4 regions of the Vibrio sp. 1401 genome follow, and region 3 is predicted to be linked to each of the others. Evidence: predicted binding sites of a transcription regulator. Region 3 holds the regulator's gene; each other region holds the start of a gene.
What was found. The regulator PurR, encoded in region 3, represses purine synthesis genes. The targets are predictions, from matches to a motif close to TNANGNAAACGTTTNCNTNA.
Positions count from the first base shown of each region.

Region 1 (3,202 bases), on a different contig from region 3:
GAATATTGGAGTCTAGATAAGTTTTCGTTAGGACTCAACAAAAATGACGAGCTTCATAGGCTCGTCATTTTTTAGTTTACCGCGGGTTTATTCTTCAATGCTTTCTTGTTCGGTGTCTTCTTCAACCGTGACGTCAGAAGCGCCAGAGACTTGTTCTACGACGGTCTCTACTGCGCCCGATATCAAAATGTCGGGGTTGAGCGGCGGAATCACTTGCAAGTCATCGCTATTCTCATCAATCGCTGGCTGTTGGCTGACATGACCAATGATGGATTGGTAGTAACGTCGAATATTTTCTACGTAATTACGCGCTTCATCGCCTCTGGCGTACCCATAGCGAGTTTGACTGTAATAGCGCTTCTGACGCAGTAAAGGCAGCCTGTCTTTTACATCAGCCCAAGCGTTCGGATCGCCACCTTGTGCTTTGGTGAGTCGTCGTGCGTCCATCATGTGGCCGTAACCAATATTGTATGAAGCTAACGCAAACCATATTTTTTCATGCTCGTTAATGCTATCAGGCACGCGACTTACAATACGACGTAAGTACTCGACACCACCACGAACAGATTGCTCAGGGTCCAAACGGTCAGTCACCCCGACGCTTTTCGCCGTTGGCAGAGTCAGCATCATCATCCCCCTAACACCCGTTGGCGATTTTGCTGTTGGTTTCCAGTGTGACTCTTGATAAGCCAATGCTGCAATTAATCGCCAGTCGAACTCTTCGCTGTATTTTTGGAATAAAGGTGCCCATTTAGGCAATTTGTCATCCAGAGCTCGAATGAATGCGCGAGTATCAACGTAGTCAAATGCTTCAATATGACCAATGTACTTTTCTTCGAGGGTGGACAGTTCTCCTGATTGTTTGATGTTACCGAAAAACTCTATCAGCATTGCATACAAGCTTTCGTCTTCAGAACGTCGAGTAAACCAAGACACAGGTTGATCTTCTGTAAGTTCGAACGCGAGCGCAAGATCGGGGTAAAGGCGTTGAGCTAGGGAAAGTTCCACCGAATCAGTCACAGTAAAACGTAACTCACCCTTCGATACGTATTTGAGTAAGTCTCTCGTGTCAGCATCACCAACAATTTCAAACTGAAGTTCTGGATACTGCTTCTTTAACGCTGTTAGGGTCGGAACATATTGCGATTGTTCAACGATCTTTAATGTTTGAGCGCCTGCATTTGTATCTTCGTCGGACTCGTCGTCTTTCGAGGCTTGGTATTCAATGAGTTGTTCGATATCACGTGGTCGAAGTTGCCCTTTTTTATATACCACTTGTTGGCTTACATAATAATAGGCAGGGCCTGGTCTAAATCGTTTGACTGCTTGTGACGTTTGATTTAAACCCGTAGCGATGATATCGATATCTCCTTTCTTAAGAGCAGGAAAAAGCTCAGCCTGGCGAAAGGCTGGTTTAATCTCGAGTTTGACGCCGAGCTGCTCCGCAAACTGACGCGCCAATTCGTAATCCAACCCTGCGGGACCATCGGGACCTATGTAGTAGGAAAGCTGATTGTTTAGCGTGCCAACACGAAGCACACCACGTTCTTGAATTTTTTCAAATTCACTTTTGGGCTCCGACTCAATCTGGCAAGCAGAGAGTAAAAGAACAGAAACTAAAATTAGAGCACTGCGCTTGAGCCGGTTGAAGTGACTTATTTGCATTAATAGGTACATCTTGGAAAATTTCTATTTGCCTTTATATCAAAGCGAGCTCATGGGGCAAAGTGAATCACACACTTATAACGTGACATTGTGTGTTTTATCGACATTTTAGTTGTAATTCAAATTTGACAAAAAAAATGACGCAAACGGTTGCTTTTGATGTTACATCACAAAAACAATTACTATATAATGCGCTCGCAATGACGAGGTGGAATCGGCATAGGTTCGACAGGGCTTATTTTAAGTGTCTGAATTTATTCCAATATCACCTTAATCAATTGCATAAGAGACCTAAGCACATGAGAATTTTGCGTGGCTCCCCAGCTCTTTCTGAGTTTCGTGTTAATAAACTACTGGAACTTTGTCGTGAACAAGATCTGCCTGTAACTAGCATTTATGCCGAGTTTATGCACTTTGCCGATCTAAAGTCAGACCTTGATGACCAAGAGTTAGAAAAACTTGAAAAGTTACTAACTTACGGCCCAACCATCGAAGAGCATGAGCCTGAAGGTCTTCTACTTCTTGTCACGCCTCGTCCTGGCACTATCTCGCCTTGGTCTTCTAAATCTACCGATATCGCTGTTAACTGTGGTCTGGATAAAGTGAAACGTCTAGAGCGTGGTACGGCTTATTATGTCGAATCTTCAGTTGTTCTATCAGAAGCTCAAGCTGACGCTGTTAAAGCGTTAATTCACGACCGCATGATGGAAACAGTATTCACAGAATTTGAAGCCGCATCAGCATTATTTACTGTTGCAGAGCCTAAGCCTGTAGCACATGTTGATATCTTAGCTGGCGGTCGTCTGGCGCTTGAAGAGGCAAACGTTTCCCTTGGCTTGGCACTCGCAGAAGATGAAATTGATTACTTGGTAGAGAACTTTACTAAGCTTGGGCGTAACCCAAACGACATTGAATTGATGATGTTTGCTCAGGCGAACTCAGAGCATTGTCGCCACAAAATTTTTAACGCAGATTGGACTATCGACGGGGTAGATCAACCTAAGTCTTTGTTCAAAATGATCAAAAACACTTTTGAAACGACACCTGACTATGTGCTGTCTGCATACAAAGACAACGCAGCCGTTATGACAGGTTCTAAAGCGGGGCGTTTCTTCCCTGACCCTAAATCTCGTCAATACACGTACCACCATGAAGATACGCACATCTTGATGAAGGTAGAAACGCACAACCACCCAACGGCAATCTCTCCGTGGCCGGGCGCATCGACTGGCTCAGGCGGTGAAATTCGTGACGAAGGCGCGACGGGTATCGGCGGTAAGCCAAAAGCGGGTCTGGTTGGTTTTACAACTTCTAACTTACGTATTCCTGGTTTTGAACAGCCATGGGAAACCGACTTCGGCAAGCCGGGTCGTATTGTGAATGCGTTAGACATCATGCTTGAAGGCCCTCTTGGCGGCGCGGCATTCAACAACGAATTTGGTCGTCCAAATCTATTGGGTTACTTCCGTACTTACGAAGAAAAAGTCACTTCTCATGCGGGTGAAGAAATTCGTGGTTACCACAAACCAATCATGAT
Region 1 is NZ_JAWOWF010000006.1:98,577-101,778, forward strand. It holds gene mltF (membrane-bound lytic murein transglycosylase MltF) at 88-1,665, opposite strand; gene purL (phosphoribosylformylglycinamidine synthase) at 1,965-3,202, shown strand, end outside.
Region 1: purL (phosphoribosylformylglycinamidine synthase) is a predicted target of PurR. The motif match lies at 1,804-1,823, and genes of this name have one in related genera.

Region 2 (3,202 bases), on a different contig from region 3:
TCTGTATTTAGAAGAATCTCACCCTCTAACCAACCAGCTTCAAGGCCAAATGCGCCAGTCATGCCTGCTTCTTCATCAATCGTCAGCAGAACTTCGAGTGGACCGTGCTTAATATCTTTAGATGCCAATACAGCAAGGCAAGAAGCCATACCAATACCGTTATCTGCACCAAGCGTCGTGCCTTTCGCAGTTACCCATTCGCCATCGATGTAAGGTTGGATTGGATCTTTGGTGAAGTCGTGTTCAGTGTCTTCGTTTTTCTGCGGCACCATGTCGATGTGTGCTTGAAGTACAACAGCCTTCTTATTCTCCATTCCTGGTGTCGCGGGCTTTTTGATGAACACGTTACCGGTTGGATCACGGCGAACGTCAAAGCCTTGCTCTGTTGCCCAGTTGATAATGTACTGTGCTAATGCTTCTTCATGTTTCGATGGATGAGGGATAGAACAAATCTTATCGAAAAACTGCCAAAGTGGAGCAGGTGATAAGGTACTGATCTCAGAATGGAACTCAGACACGGAGGACTCCTTTTGATGTGCTTTGCCAAATATATACCGTAAAAATATTATCAAGGTAGCATTAAATGCTAGACGATTTGGCCTTCAAATTGCCGTTAGCATACCACCAGATAAGGAGTACGAGTAGTCGCGATCACAAGGATTTCTCTCAGAACTGTCACAGTTTGTGAATACAATAACAAGCACTATGTGTTCTCTATCATATATTCTGAAAGTGGCTTTATTTTTTAATTCATAAAGTTGTAATTTAATTACACATAAACTTTGATAAAGGTCAATTTGTGCATTTTTTGTGATTTCAATCACTAAAATGCTTGTAATTAAATTTCTTGGTGGTATATTTGTAACCAGCTTCTGAGAGAAGAATGAAATGCTCAAAGGATGAGTCCGTTTTATCGCCTCCAAGGAACCGAGAAATCAACGAATGTTTAATTGATTTAAAAGGTGATAGTTATGAAAGGTTTACCAAGTACAATGTTCTGGAATAGCAAGTCTGTTTACACCGGTAACTTTGTATACCCAACAAGCTTTGGCTACTAAGTGAAGTCAACGCATGTGACTCGAACAGTTTGTTCACCCCTATAAATTGGAATTTTTTTTCAGTGATAGTGCTGACATGATTCACCGCCACCCAAATTGGGTGGCGTTTTTTTATCTCTATTTTCTCTTCCTGACTCACTTATTGCCATCAAAGCCTTCTTCTATTCCCCATTCTTCGGTTTTATCGACTTTTCCATCAAATCTGTTAGATACCATGTTTAAAATGGGCCTTTTTCATCTGAAAGTTTAGTACATTGCTCAGTTTTTATTCTCTTTTAGAGAACTGTGTTATCTGGGTTACCTATTGTTTTATAAGAATATATTTCTTTGCTTGCTATGATAGATTAGAGAATGTGTTTCATATCCAAAGAAAAAAAACGCATTAGAGTGAAGATTCTATCTAGAATTTGCTATTTGATAACTTTATAATTCCCGCCAATCGATTACGCAACCGTTTACTTTTTACCTTTACAGGATTCGATCATGCTCGAGAGGCTTTTTAAACTCAGTGAAAATGGCACAAATGTGCGCACTGAGATCATTGCAGGTGTTACGACCTTCCTAACTATGGCTTACATTATTTTTGTAAACCCAGCGATCCTGTCGGATACCGGTATGGACCGTGGCGCCATTTTTGTCGCGACTTGTCTTGCTGCCGCAATCGGCTGTTTTATCATGGGATTTGTTGCCAATTACCCAATCGCACAGGCACCAGGAATGGGCCTGAACGCATTTTTTACTTACTCTGTTGTATTGGGAATGGGTTATACGTGGCAAGTTGCGTTGGCGGCTGTATTTGTTTCTGGCCTTCTGTTCATTCTTTTAAGCGTATTTAAGATCCGTGAGTGGATTATTAACTCGATCCCGCATTCTCTACGAACAGGTATTTCAGCTGGTATTGGTCTTTTCTTAGCGTTTATCGCATTAAAAAATGCAGGTATCGTCGTTGATAACCCAGCGACATTAGTTTCTATGGGAGAGATCACATCATTGCCATCTGTATTGGCCGCGATTGGTTTCTTTCTTACGATTGCACTGGTTCACCGTGGTGTGAAAGGTGCGGTGATGATCGCCATTCTTGGCGTTACAGCGCTTGGTCTTCTATTTGGTGATGTGCAGTGGGGCGGTATTATGTCAACGCCACCAAGCATTGCGCCAACTTTCATGCAACTGGATTTCTCTGGTTTGTTTGAAGTAGGCATGATTTCCGTCGTATTTGCTTTCCTATTTGTCGATTTATTTGACACCGCAGGTACGCTCGTTGGCGTTTCTCAAAAAGCTGGTCTAACTGACGAGAATGGCAACATCCCTCGTTTAAACAAAGCGTTACTTGCAGACTCAACAGCAACGTCAGTAGGTGCATTACTTGGTACCTCCAACACGACATCTTATATTGAAAGCGTTTCTGGTGTAGCTGCGGGTGGGCGTACTGGTCTAACAGCCGTGGTTGTTGGTGTACTCTTCCTACTTGCTCTATTGTTCTCACCACTTGCGGGTATGATCCCTGCTTATGCAACGTCAGGTGCGCTATTCTATGTGGCGATCTTGATGCTGTCTGGGCTAGTAAGCATTGATTGGCGTGACCTAACTGAAGCGTCCCCAGTTGTTGTGACTTGTTTAGTTATGCCGCTAACATTCTCGATTGCAGAAGGTATCACGTTAGGCTTTATCGCATACGCGGCGATCAAGTTATTCAGCGGTAAGGGCCGTGAAGTGTCGATGAGTGTATGGGTGATGTCAGCCATCTTCATCGTTAAATACCTCGTCGGTTAATTTCTCGAGCAAAAAGCCAGTGTGGATTTATTCACGCTGGCTTTTTCTTTTTTTACGTTGTTCACAGAAGACGGTTTTTCTGCGGAATAGGCAGAGAATTTTGATATCACCGTTGGTATTAGCGGTGTGTTTCGGTAGAATAATCGTTTGCGCAGCTTGAAATCCTCGTCTCCAAACATTTTGGAGAAGTTAGTGAGCATTCCGCTTTTGAGTGACTTCGCTAGATTTTGAGGATGCATATTTTCAAATTATTAGGTTATTACAATGAGTAAAAAATTCATTATCACTTGGGATGCAATGCAGACTTACTGCCGTGAACTGGCTGAAAAACAAATGCCAGCTGAGCAATGGAAAGGAATTTGGGCGGTAAG
Region 2 is NZ_JAWOWF010000006.1:111,095-114,296, forward strand. It holds gene R7Z77_RS05380 (aminoacyl-histidine dipeptidase) at 1-518, opposite strand, end outside; gene R7Z77_RS05385 (NCS2 family permease) at 1,542-2,831, shown strand; gene tet(34) (oxytetracycline resistance phosphoribosyltransferase domain-containing protein Tet(34)) at 3,096-3,202, shown strand, end outside.
Region 2: R7Z77_RS05385 (NCS2 family permease) is a predicted target of PurR. The motif match lies at 1,502-1,521, and genes of this name have one in related genera.

Region 3 (3,202 bases):
AACGCGCTGAAATTTACTGGTGGTTTTCGAGCTTGTTCGCAAAAGAACTAACAGAGAAAGAATTGGAAGCCTATCACAGTGTTGAAATTCGCAGTTTTCTCGCAGGTTTAGGTGAAAATGAGTCGCTAAAACCAGCCGTTGATAGCCTAGTTGATGCGCTGAATCGGTTACAAGATCGTGAAGATGCACAACTAGAGCTTGCAGCTGACTTTTGTGAACTGTTTTTGAAGACAGAAAAATACGGCGCTCTTCCTTACGCATCCATGTACATTGGTGAATCAGGTTTACTGAATGACAAGCCAGCTGAGGAAATGGAAAAGTTGATGGCTGAATTTGGCGTTCAAGTAGACGAAAACCTAAAGGAACCTGCGGATCACTTAGCCGTTGAGCTCGACTTTCTCGGGAACATGATTATCCGCTCAAACGAGCTTGAACAAGAAAAACACATGGAAGAAGCCTTCGTTAAACAAAACGACTTTATCCAGCAACAATTGATGTCTTGGTTACCTCAGTTTTCAGACAAATGTAAACAATTCGACGAATTTGGATTTTACTCGAGTGTCGCGAAACTATTAGTTGCATTTTGTAAACTAGACAGCGCCTACCTTCTTGGTGAATAATTGCCGCCTATTTTTAGGGAGCCTGCCTATCGGGCTTCCTGTATGCCTGAAAGTGACCAATTGTAAGTAACTTGGGTATAATATTCGTTTGCCTTAACTTAGCGCAAAGACGCTTGGTTATTTAGCAGTCAAAATGTGACTTCAAATACACAAATCTCTTGCTGAAAACATTGCTAGTCAGTTCACATAGGGCTAAAATGTGAGCGCAAACGATTAAATATGATTTATATGTAAACCGCTGAAATATAGCGGTTTTTGTGTTTTCTTAACAGGTTGATGGCAATTTCTCATCAGATAGAAAAAAGATAAAATTCATCGACCGATGCTGCTACGTACCCTTTTGTCGCACTTGGATCAACCGCTGCCGAGACACTTAGCGCCAATTTTATATTGCTAGGTGTGAAACCATTAGAGCATCAGGTACATCCAATACGACATATTTCAGTAGCTCGATACAGGACACCATTTATGGCCACGATAAAAGACGTTGCTCGCTTAGCCGGCGTTTCCACTACGACAGTTTCGCACGTTATCAATAAAACGCGTTTCGTTGCAGAAGCAACGCAAGAAAAAGTAATGAAAGCCGTTGACGAGCTGAATTACGCGCCAAGTGCCGTTGCACGCAGCCTAAAATGCAACTCAACTCGTACGATTGGCATGTTAGTAACTCAATCAACTAACCTATTTTTCTCAGAAGTGATTGATGGCGTTGAGAGCTACTGTTACCGCCAAGGCTATACTCTGATTTTATGTAACACAGGCGGGATTTACGAAAAACAACGCGATTACATTCGTATGCTGGCTGAAAAGCGCGTTGATGGCATCCTAGTGATGTGTTCTGACTTAACCGAAGAACTAAAAGAGATGCTTGACCGTCATGCGGACATTCCTAAAGTGGTCATGGATTGGGGCCCAGAGAGCTCACAAGCAGACAAGATCATGGATAACTCAGAAGAAGGTGGCTACATTGCAACCAAACATCTGATTGACAATGGTCATACGGATATCGCTTGTCTAAGCGGTCATTTTGAAAAGCTTGCTTGCCAAGAGCGCATTGCAGGTTTCCGTCGCGCAATGAGCGAAGCGAACCTAGCTGTAAATGAAGACTGGATCCTTGAAGGTAACTTTGAATGTGATACGGCCGTATTAGTTGCAGATAAAATTACCGCAATGGACAAGCGCCCGACGGCGGTATTCTGTTTTAACGACACAATGGCTCTAGGCCTAATGAGCCGCTTGCAACAAAACGGGATCAAAATTCCTGAAGATATTTCAGTGATCGGCTACGACAACATCGAGCTTGCGGAATACTTCTCTCCACCGCTAACGACTATCCACCAACCTAAACGTCGTGTTGGTAAAAATGCATTCGAAATTCTACTTGAGCGTATCAAAGATAAAGAACACGAAAAACGAATTTTCGAGATGCAACCTGAGCTTGTAATTCGAAATACTGTGAAAAAAATGAACTAAATTTCACTGTATTTAACCGTGTTAAATAAGCGCTCTACAGGGGCGCTTATTTTTTTGGAAAAATTAAGCATTCTCTAATACTTCACACCACTCTAATAACAATTGACTAACGTTAACTCCCTGTTTTATATAAATGTAATATATATTAAGAACTCCTTTTCAAAGGCCAATTTGCACCTTTCCATATGCAAAATAGAGCATTCAATCTATCATTTTTATTGAACCGAAATCACACTTTTAACGCTAAACCGTGATGTTAATTCAATATAAGAAGTATGCTCATTGTGTCACGCACAGGGCAAACCATTCGAAAGAGTGGGACGCAAAGCCTCCGGCCTGAACCATATTACGATATGGAAGGTAGCGGGGTTACCGATGGCAAGTGTGTAAGCAATGACTTTACTCTGTAATGACATTGTTTTTACGCATGTTTGCTACTCTCTCGGACCTGACTTTTGGTGGCGTAATATTAATTACACCGAGATAACAAAACATGGATAAACCGATACTCAAAGACTCTATGAAGCTATTTGAGGCACTTGGTAATATCAAGTCGCGCTCAATGTTTGGTGGCTTCGGACTATTCGCTGATGAAACAATGTTTGCACTAGTGGTAAACAATCAGCTTCATATCAGAGCAGACCAAAAAACTTCATCTGACTTCGAGAAACAAGGGCTAAAGCCTTACGTTTATAAAAAACGTGGCTTTCCAGTCGTTACAAAGTACTACGCTATTTCCAGCGATTTATGGGAATCAAGCGAACGCTTAATCGAAGTAGCGAATCAATCATTGAAAAAGGCAAAGCTTGAGAAAGAACAGCAAGCAAGTACAAAGCCTAACCGTTTGAAAGATTTGCCTAACTTACGACTGGCTACCGAGCGCATGCTAAAAAAAGCCGGCATCGAATCCGTAGAGAAGCTTGAAGAGGAAGGTGCGCTTAACGCCTATAAAGCGATAAGAGATACGCACTCTGCAACCGTCAACATTGAGTTGCTATGGGCACTAGAAGGGGCTATCAACGGCACTCATTGGAGTGTGGTACCTCAAGCTCGCCGAGATGAGTTGATGAACGGCCTCCAATAAAAGTCGGCCTAAAAACTATCTTGTA
Region 3 is NZ_JAWOWF010000013.1:51,801-55,002, reverse strand. It holds gene torD (molecular chaperone TorD) at 1-620, shown strand, start outside; gene purR (HTH-type transcriptional repressor PurR) at 1,089-2,093, shown strand; cyclic di-GMP riboswitch class I at 2,381-2,470, shown strand; gene R7Z77_RS09135 (TfoX/Sxy family DNA transformation protein) at 2,587-3,177, shown strand.

Region 4 (3,202 bases), on a different contig from region 3:
ATACTTGATCTCTTTACGACGAGAAACGATCGGCAAGTAAGCCTGGCAATAGCCTTCACCCACTGCTTTGATGTAAGCAAAACACTTATCAAATTCCCACTGGTTTAGATCATCAAAGAACAAACCGCCAACACCGCGAGTTTCATTACGATGTGGTAGGAAGAAGTATTTGTCACACCATGCTTTATGCTCTTGGTAAACATCGTCACCAAATGGCGCACAAAGCAGTTTTGCAGTGTCGTGCCATGATTGGCAATCTTCTTCAAATGGATAGAACGGCGTTAGGTCAAAACCACCACCAAACCACCAAATTGGGTCTTCGCCATCTTTTTCTGCAATAAAGAAGCGGACATTGGCGTGTGAAGTCGGTACGTAAGGGTTTTTAGGGTGAATAACCAAAGAAACACCCATCGCTTCAAAACGACGACCCGCTAGCTCTGGGCGATGCGCTGTCGCAGATGCTGGCATTTCTTTCCCTTCCACATGCGAGAAGTTCACGCCTCCCTGCTCGAAAACAAGGCCATCACGCAAAACACGTGAGCGACCACCGCCACCCAGACGCTCTCCTTTTTCACGTTGCCATGCATCTTCGACAAAGACGGCCTTTCCATCTTCTTGTTCTAACTGCTGACAAATGGAGTCCTGAAGTGACATCAAGAACTGCTTTACGGCGTGCTTATCGATCGCTGACATACGTTATTACCTATTACGTGAAACCTAATGATGGCTGGCTAGCAGGGTTAACCCTGTCTTAATATTTGTGAAGTTTTGGCGTCACGAATCTCGCTGGGTTTATCACGACCGCTGGTCTCGCCACGAAGAATGGCGACCAGCTTATCACCCAACTGTTCTTCGACTTCTTCCGTGGTCATACACGGTGGTAAGCCGGAAAGATTCGCGCTGGTAGAGGTTAACGGCTTTCCGAATGCATTACACATTTTTTGCACCAAAGGATGATCAGTCACACGAACCGCAATTGAATCAAACTGCCCTGAAACCCAGTTGGATACTTTATCGCTCGCTGGCATGATCCAAGTGTATGGGCCTGGCCAAGTGGCATGAACAGTCTGTAATTGTTCTTCAGTCAACTGAGATTCATCAATATAAGGCAAGAGCTGATCGTAACTTGCAGCGATGAGAATCAGCCCTTTTTCTACCGGACGCTGCTTGAGCTCTAATAGCTTTTGAATTGCTTCTGGGTTATCTGGATCACATCCGACACCAAAAACCCCTTCTGTTGGATAGGCAATCACTTCGCCTTGCTTGAGTGCGTTGAGCACTTGTTCAAAGTTATCCACCGATTACTTCCTATTTGTTTGACTGTGTTGTTTTCACTAAGTGTACAAATATTCATTCTCAGACACTAAAGCAATTTTTTTATAAAATGTATCAATAGCGCCAACAACAAGACGCAAACGTTTGCTTGAGATAAAAATCCCCGTATAATGCGCACAAATTTATAGCTCACCTAATTTTTGCAGCTTAAAGGAGTTTGAGATGAAAGTCGGTATCATCATGGGTTCTAAATCCGATTGGCCAACCATGAAACTAGCAGCGGACATGCTAGATCAATTTGGCGTGCCTTACGAAACAAAAGTCGTGTCAGCACACCGAACTCCTCAATTACTGGCTGACTACGCCAGTGGCGCAAAAGAACGCGGCATCAAAGTTATCATCGCAGGCGCAGGTGGTGCAGCCCACCTACCTGGTATGGCGGCGGCGTTTACTAGTTTGCCAGTGCTTGGGGTTCCCGTTCAGTCTCGTGCACTGAAAGGTATGGATTCACTGCTTTCTATTGTACAGATGCCAAAGGGAATTGCGGTTGGTACATTGGCGATTGGCGAAGCGGGCGCAGCAAACGCCGGTATCCTAGCTGCGCAAATCCTAGGCACTCATGATGAAAACATCATGGCGAAGGTAGAAGCATTCCGTAATGAGCAAACGGAAACAGTTCTCGCAAATGCAAACCCTGCAGAGGATTAATCAGATGCATGTACTGGTTCTTGGTGCGGGTCAGTTGGCTCGTATGATGTCTCTGGCTGGTGCGCCACTGAATATTCAAATTTCAGCTTACGATGTCAGCAGCGGTGATGTCGTTCACCCTTTAACTCAACAGGTACTTAGCCATGGCTTGGAAAATGCGATTACGCAAGTTGATGTGATTACTGCCGAGTTCGAGCATATTCCACATGACGTGCTCAAGGTTTGCGAAGCGAGCGGCAAGTTCCTACCAAGTACGCAAGCCATCAAAGCAGGTGGTGATCGCCGTATTGAAAAAGCACTGCTTGATGATGCTGGCGTGCGCAACGCGAAATACTACGTCATTGAAACTCGTGAAGACTTTGAGCGCGCAATTGAACACGTTGGTATGCCAATGGTTCTGAAAAGTGCATTGGGTGGCTACGATGGTAAAGGCCAATGGCGCTTAAAAGAAGCTTCTCAAGTCGACGACATTTGGACTGAGATGGCAGAGTGCATTGCCGCAACACCAACTCAAGCGATTGTTGCTGAGGAATTTGTCCCTTTTAACCGCGAAGTTTCACTGGTTGGTGCTCGCGGTAAAGATGGCAGCGTTGAAGTGTACCCTCTGGCAGAGAACGTCCACACCAATGGTGTATTGAGCCTTTCTACTGCGATTGATGCACCAGAGTTGCAAGAGCAAGCAAAACAGATGTTCACGGCCGTTGCCAACAGCTTGAATTACGTTGGTGTGCTAACGCTGGAGTTCTTCGATGTTGACGGTACTTTGCTAGTCAATGAAATCGCACCACGCGTACACAACTCTGGTCATTGGACTCAACAGGGTGCAGAAACCTGTCAATTTGAGAATCATCTACGCGCCGTGTGCGGCATGCCTTTGGGTAGCACGAAGTTGGTTCGTGAAACCTCGATGATTAATATTCTTGGTGAAGACACACTACCAGAAGCATTGCTAGCGATGGATGGTTGCCACATTCATTGGTACGGCAAAGAAAAACGTGCGGGTCGCAAGATGGGCCACATCAACGTATGTGGTGACTACACTGGCGAACTTAATCGTAAACTTTGTGCATTAGCAGACGTATTGGATGAACAGGCTTTCCCAGCCGTGCACGAGTTTGCGAAACAAGCACAACGCTAAAATCTAGCCCCAAAAACCACAAAGGGTCGCACGATGCGACCCTTTTTAATTCCTTTGATGTATTTACCCTTGTTGAGTGTG
Region 4 is NZ_JAWOWF010000021.1:2,068-5,269, forward strand. It holds gene hemF (oxygen-dependent coproporphyrinogen oxidase) at 1-693, opposite strand, end outside; gene R7Z77_RS12340 (L-threonylcarbamoyladenylate synthase) at 741-1,298, opposite strand; gene purE (5-(carboxyamino)imidazole ribonucleotide mutase) at 1,498-1,983, shown strand; gene R7Z77_RS12350 (5-(carboxyamino)imidazole ribonucleotide synthase) at 1,988-3,121, shown strand; gene R7Z77_RS12355 (type I DNA topoisomerase) at 3,185-3,202, opposite strand, start outside.
Region 4: purE (5-(carboxyamino)imidazole ribonucleotide mutase) is a predicted target of PurR. The motif match lies at 1,408-1,427, and genes of this name have one in related genera.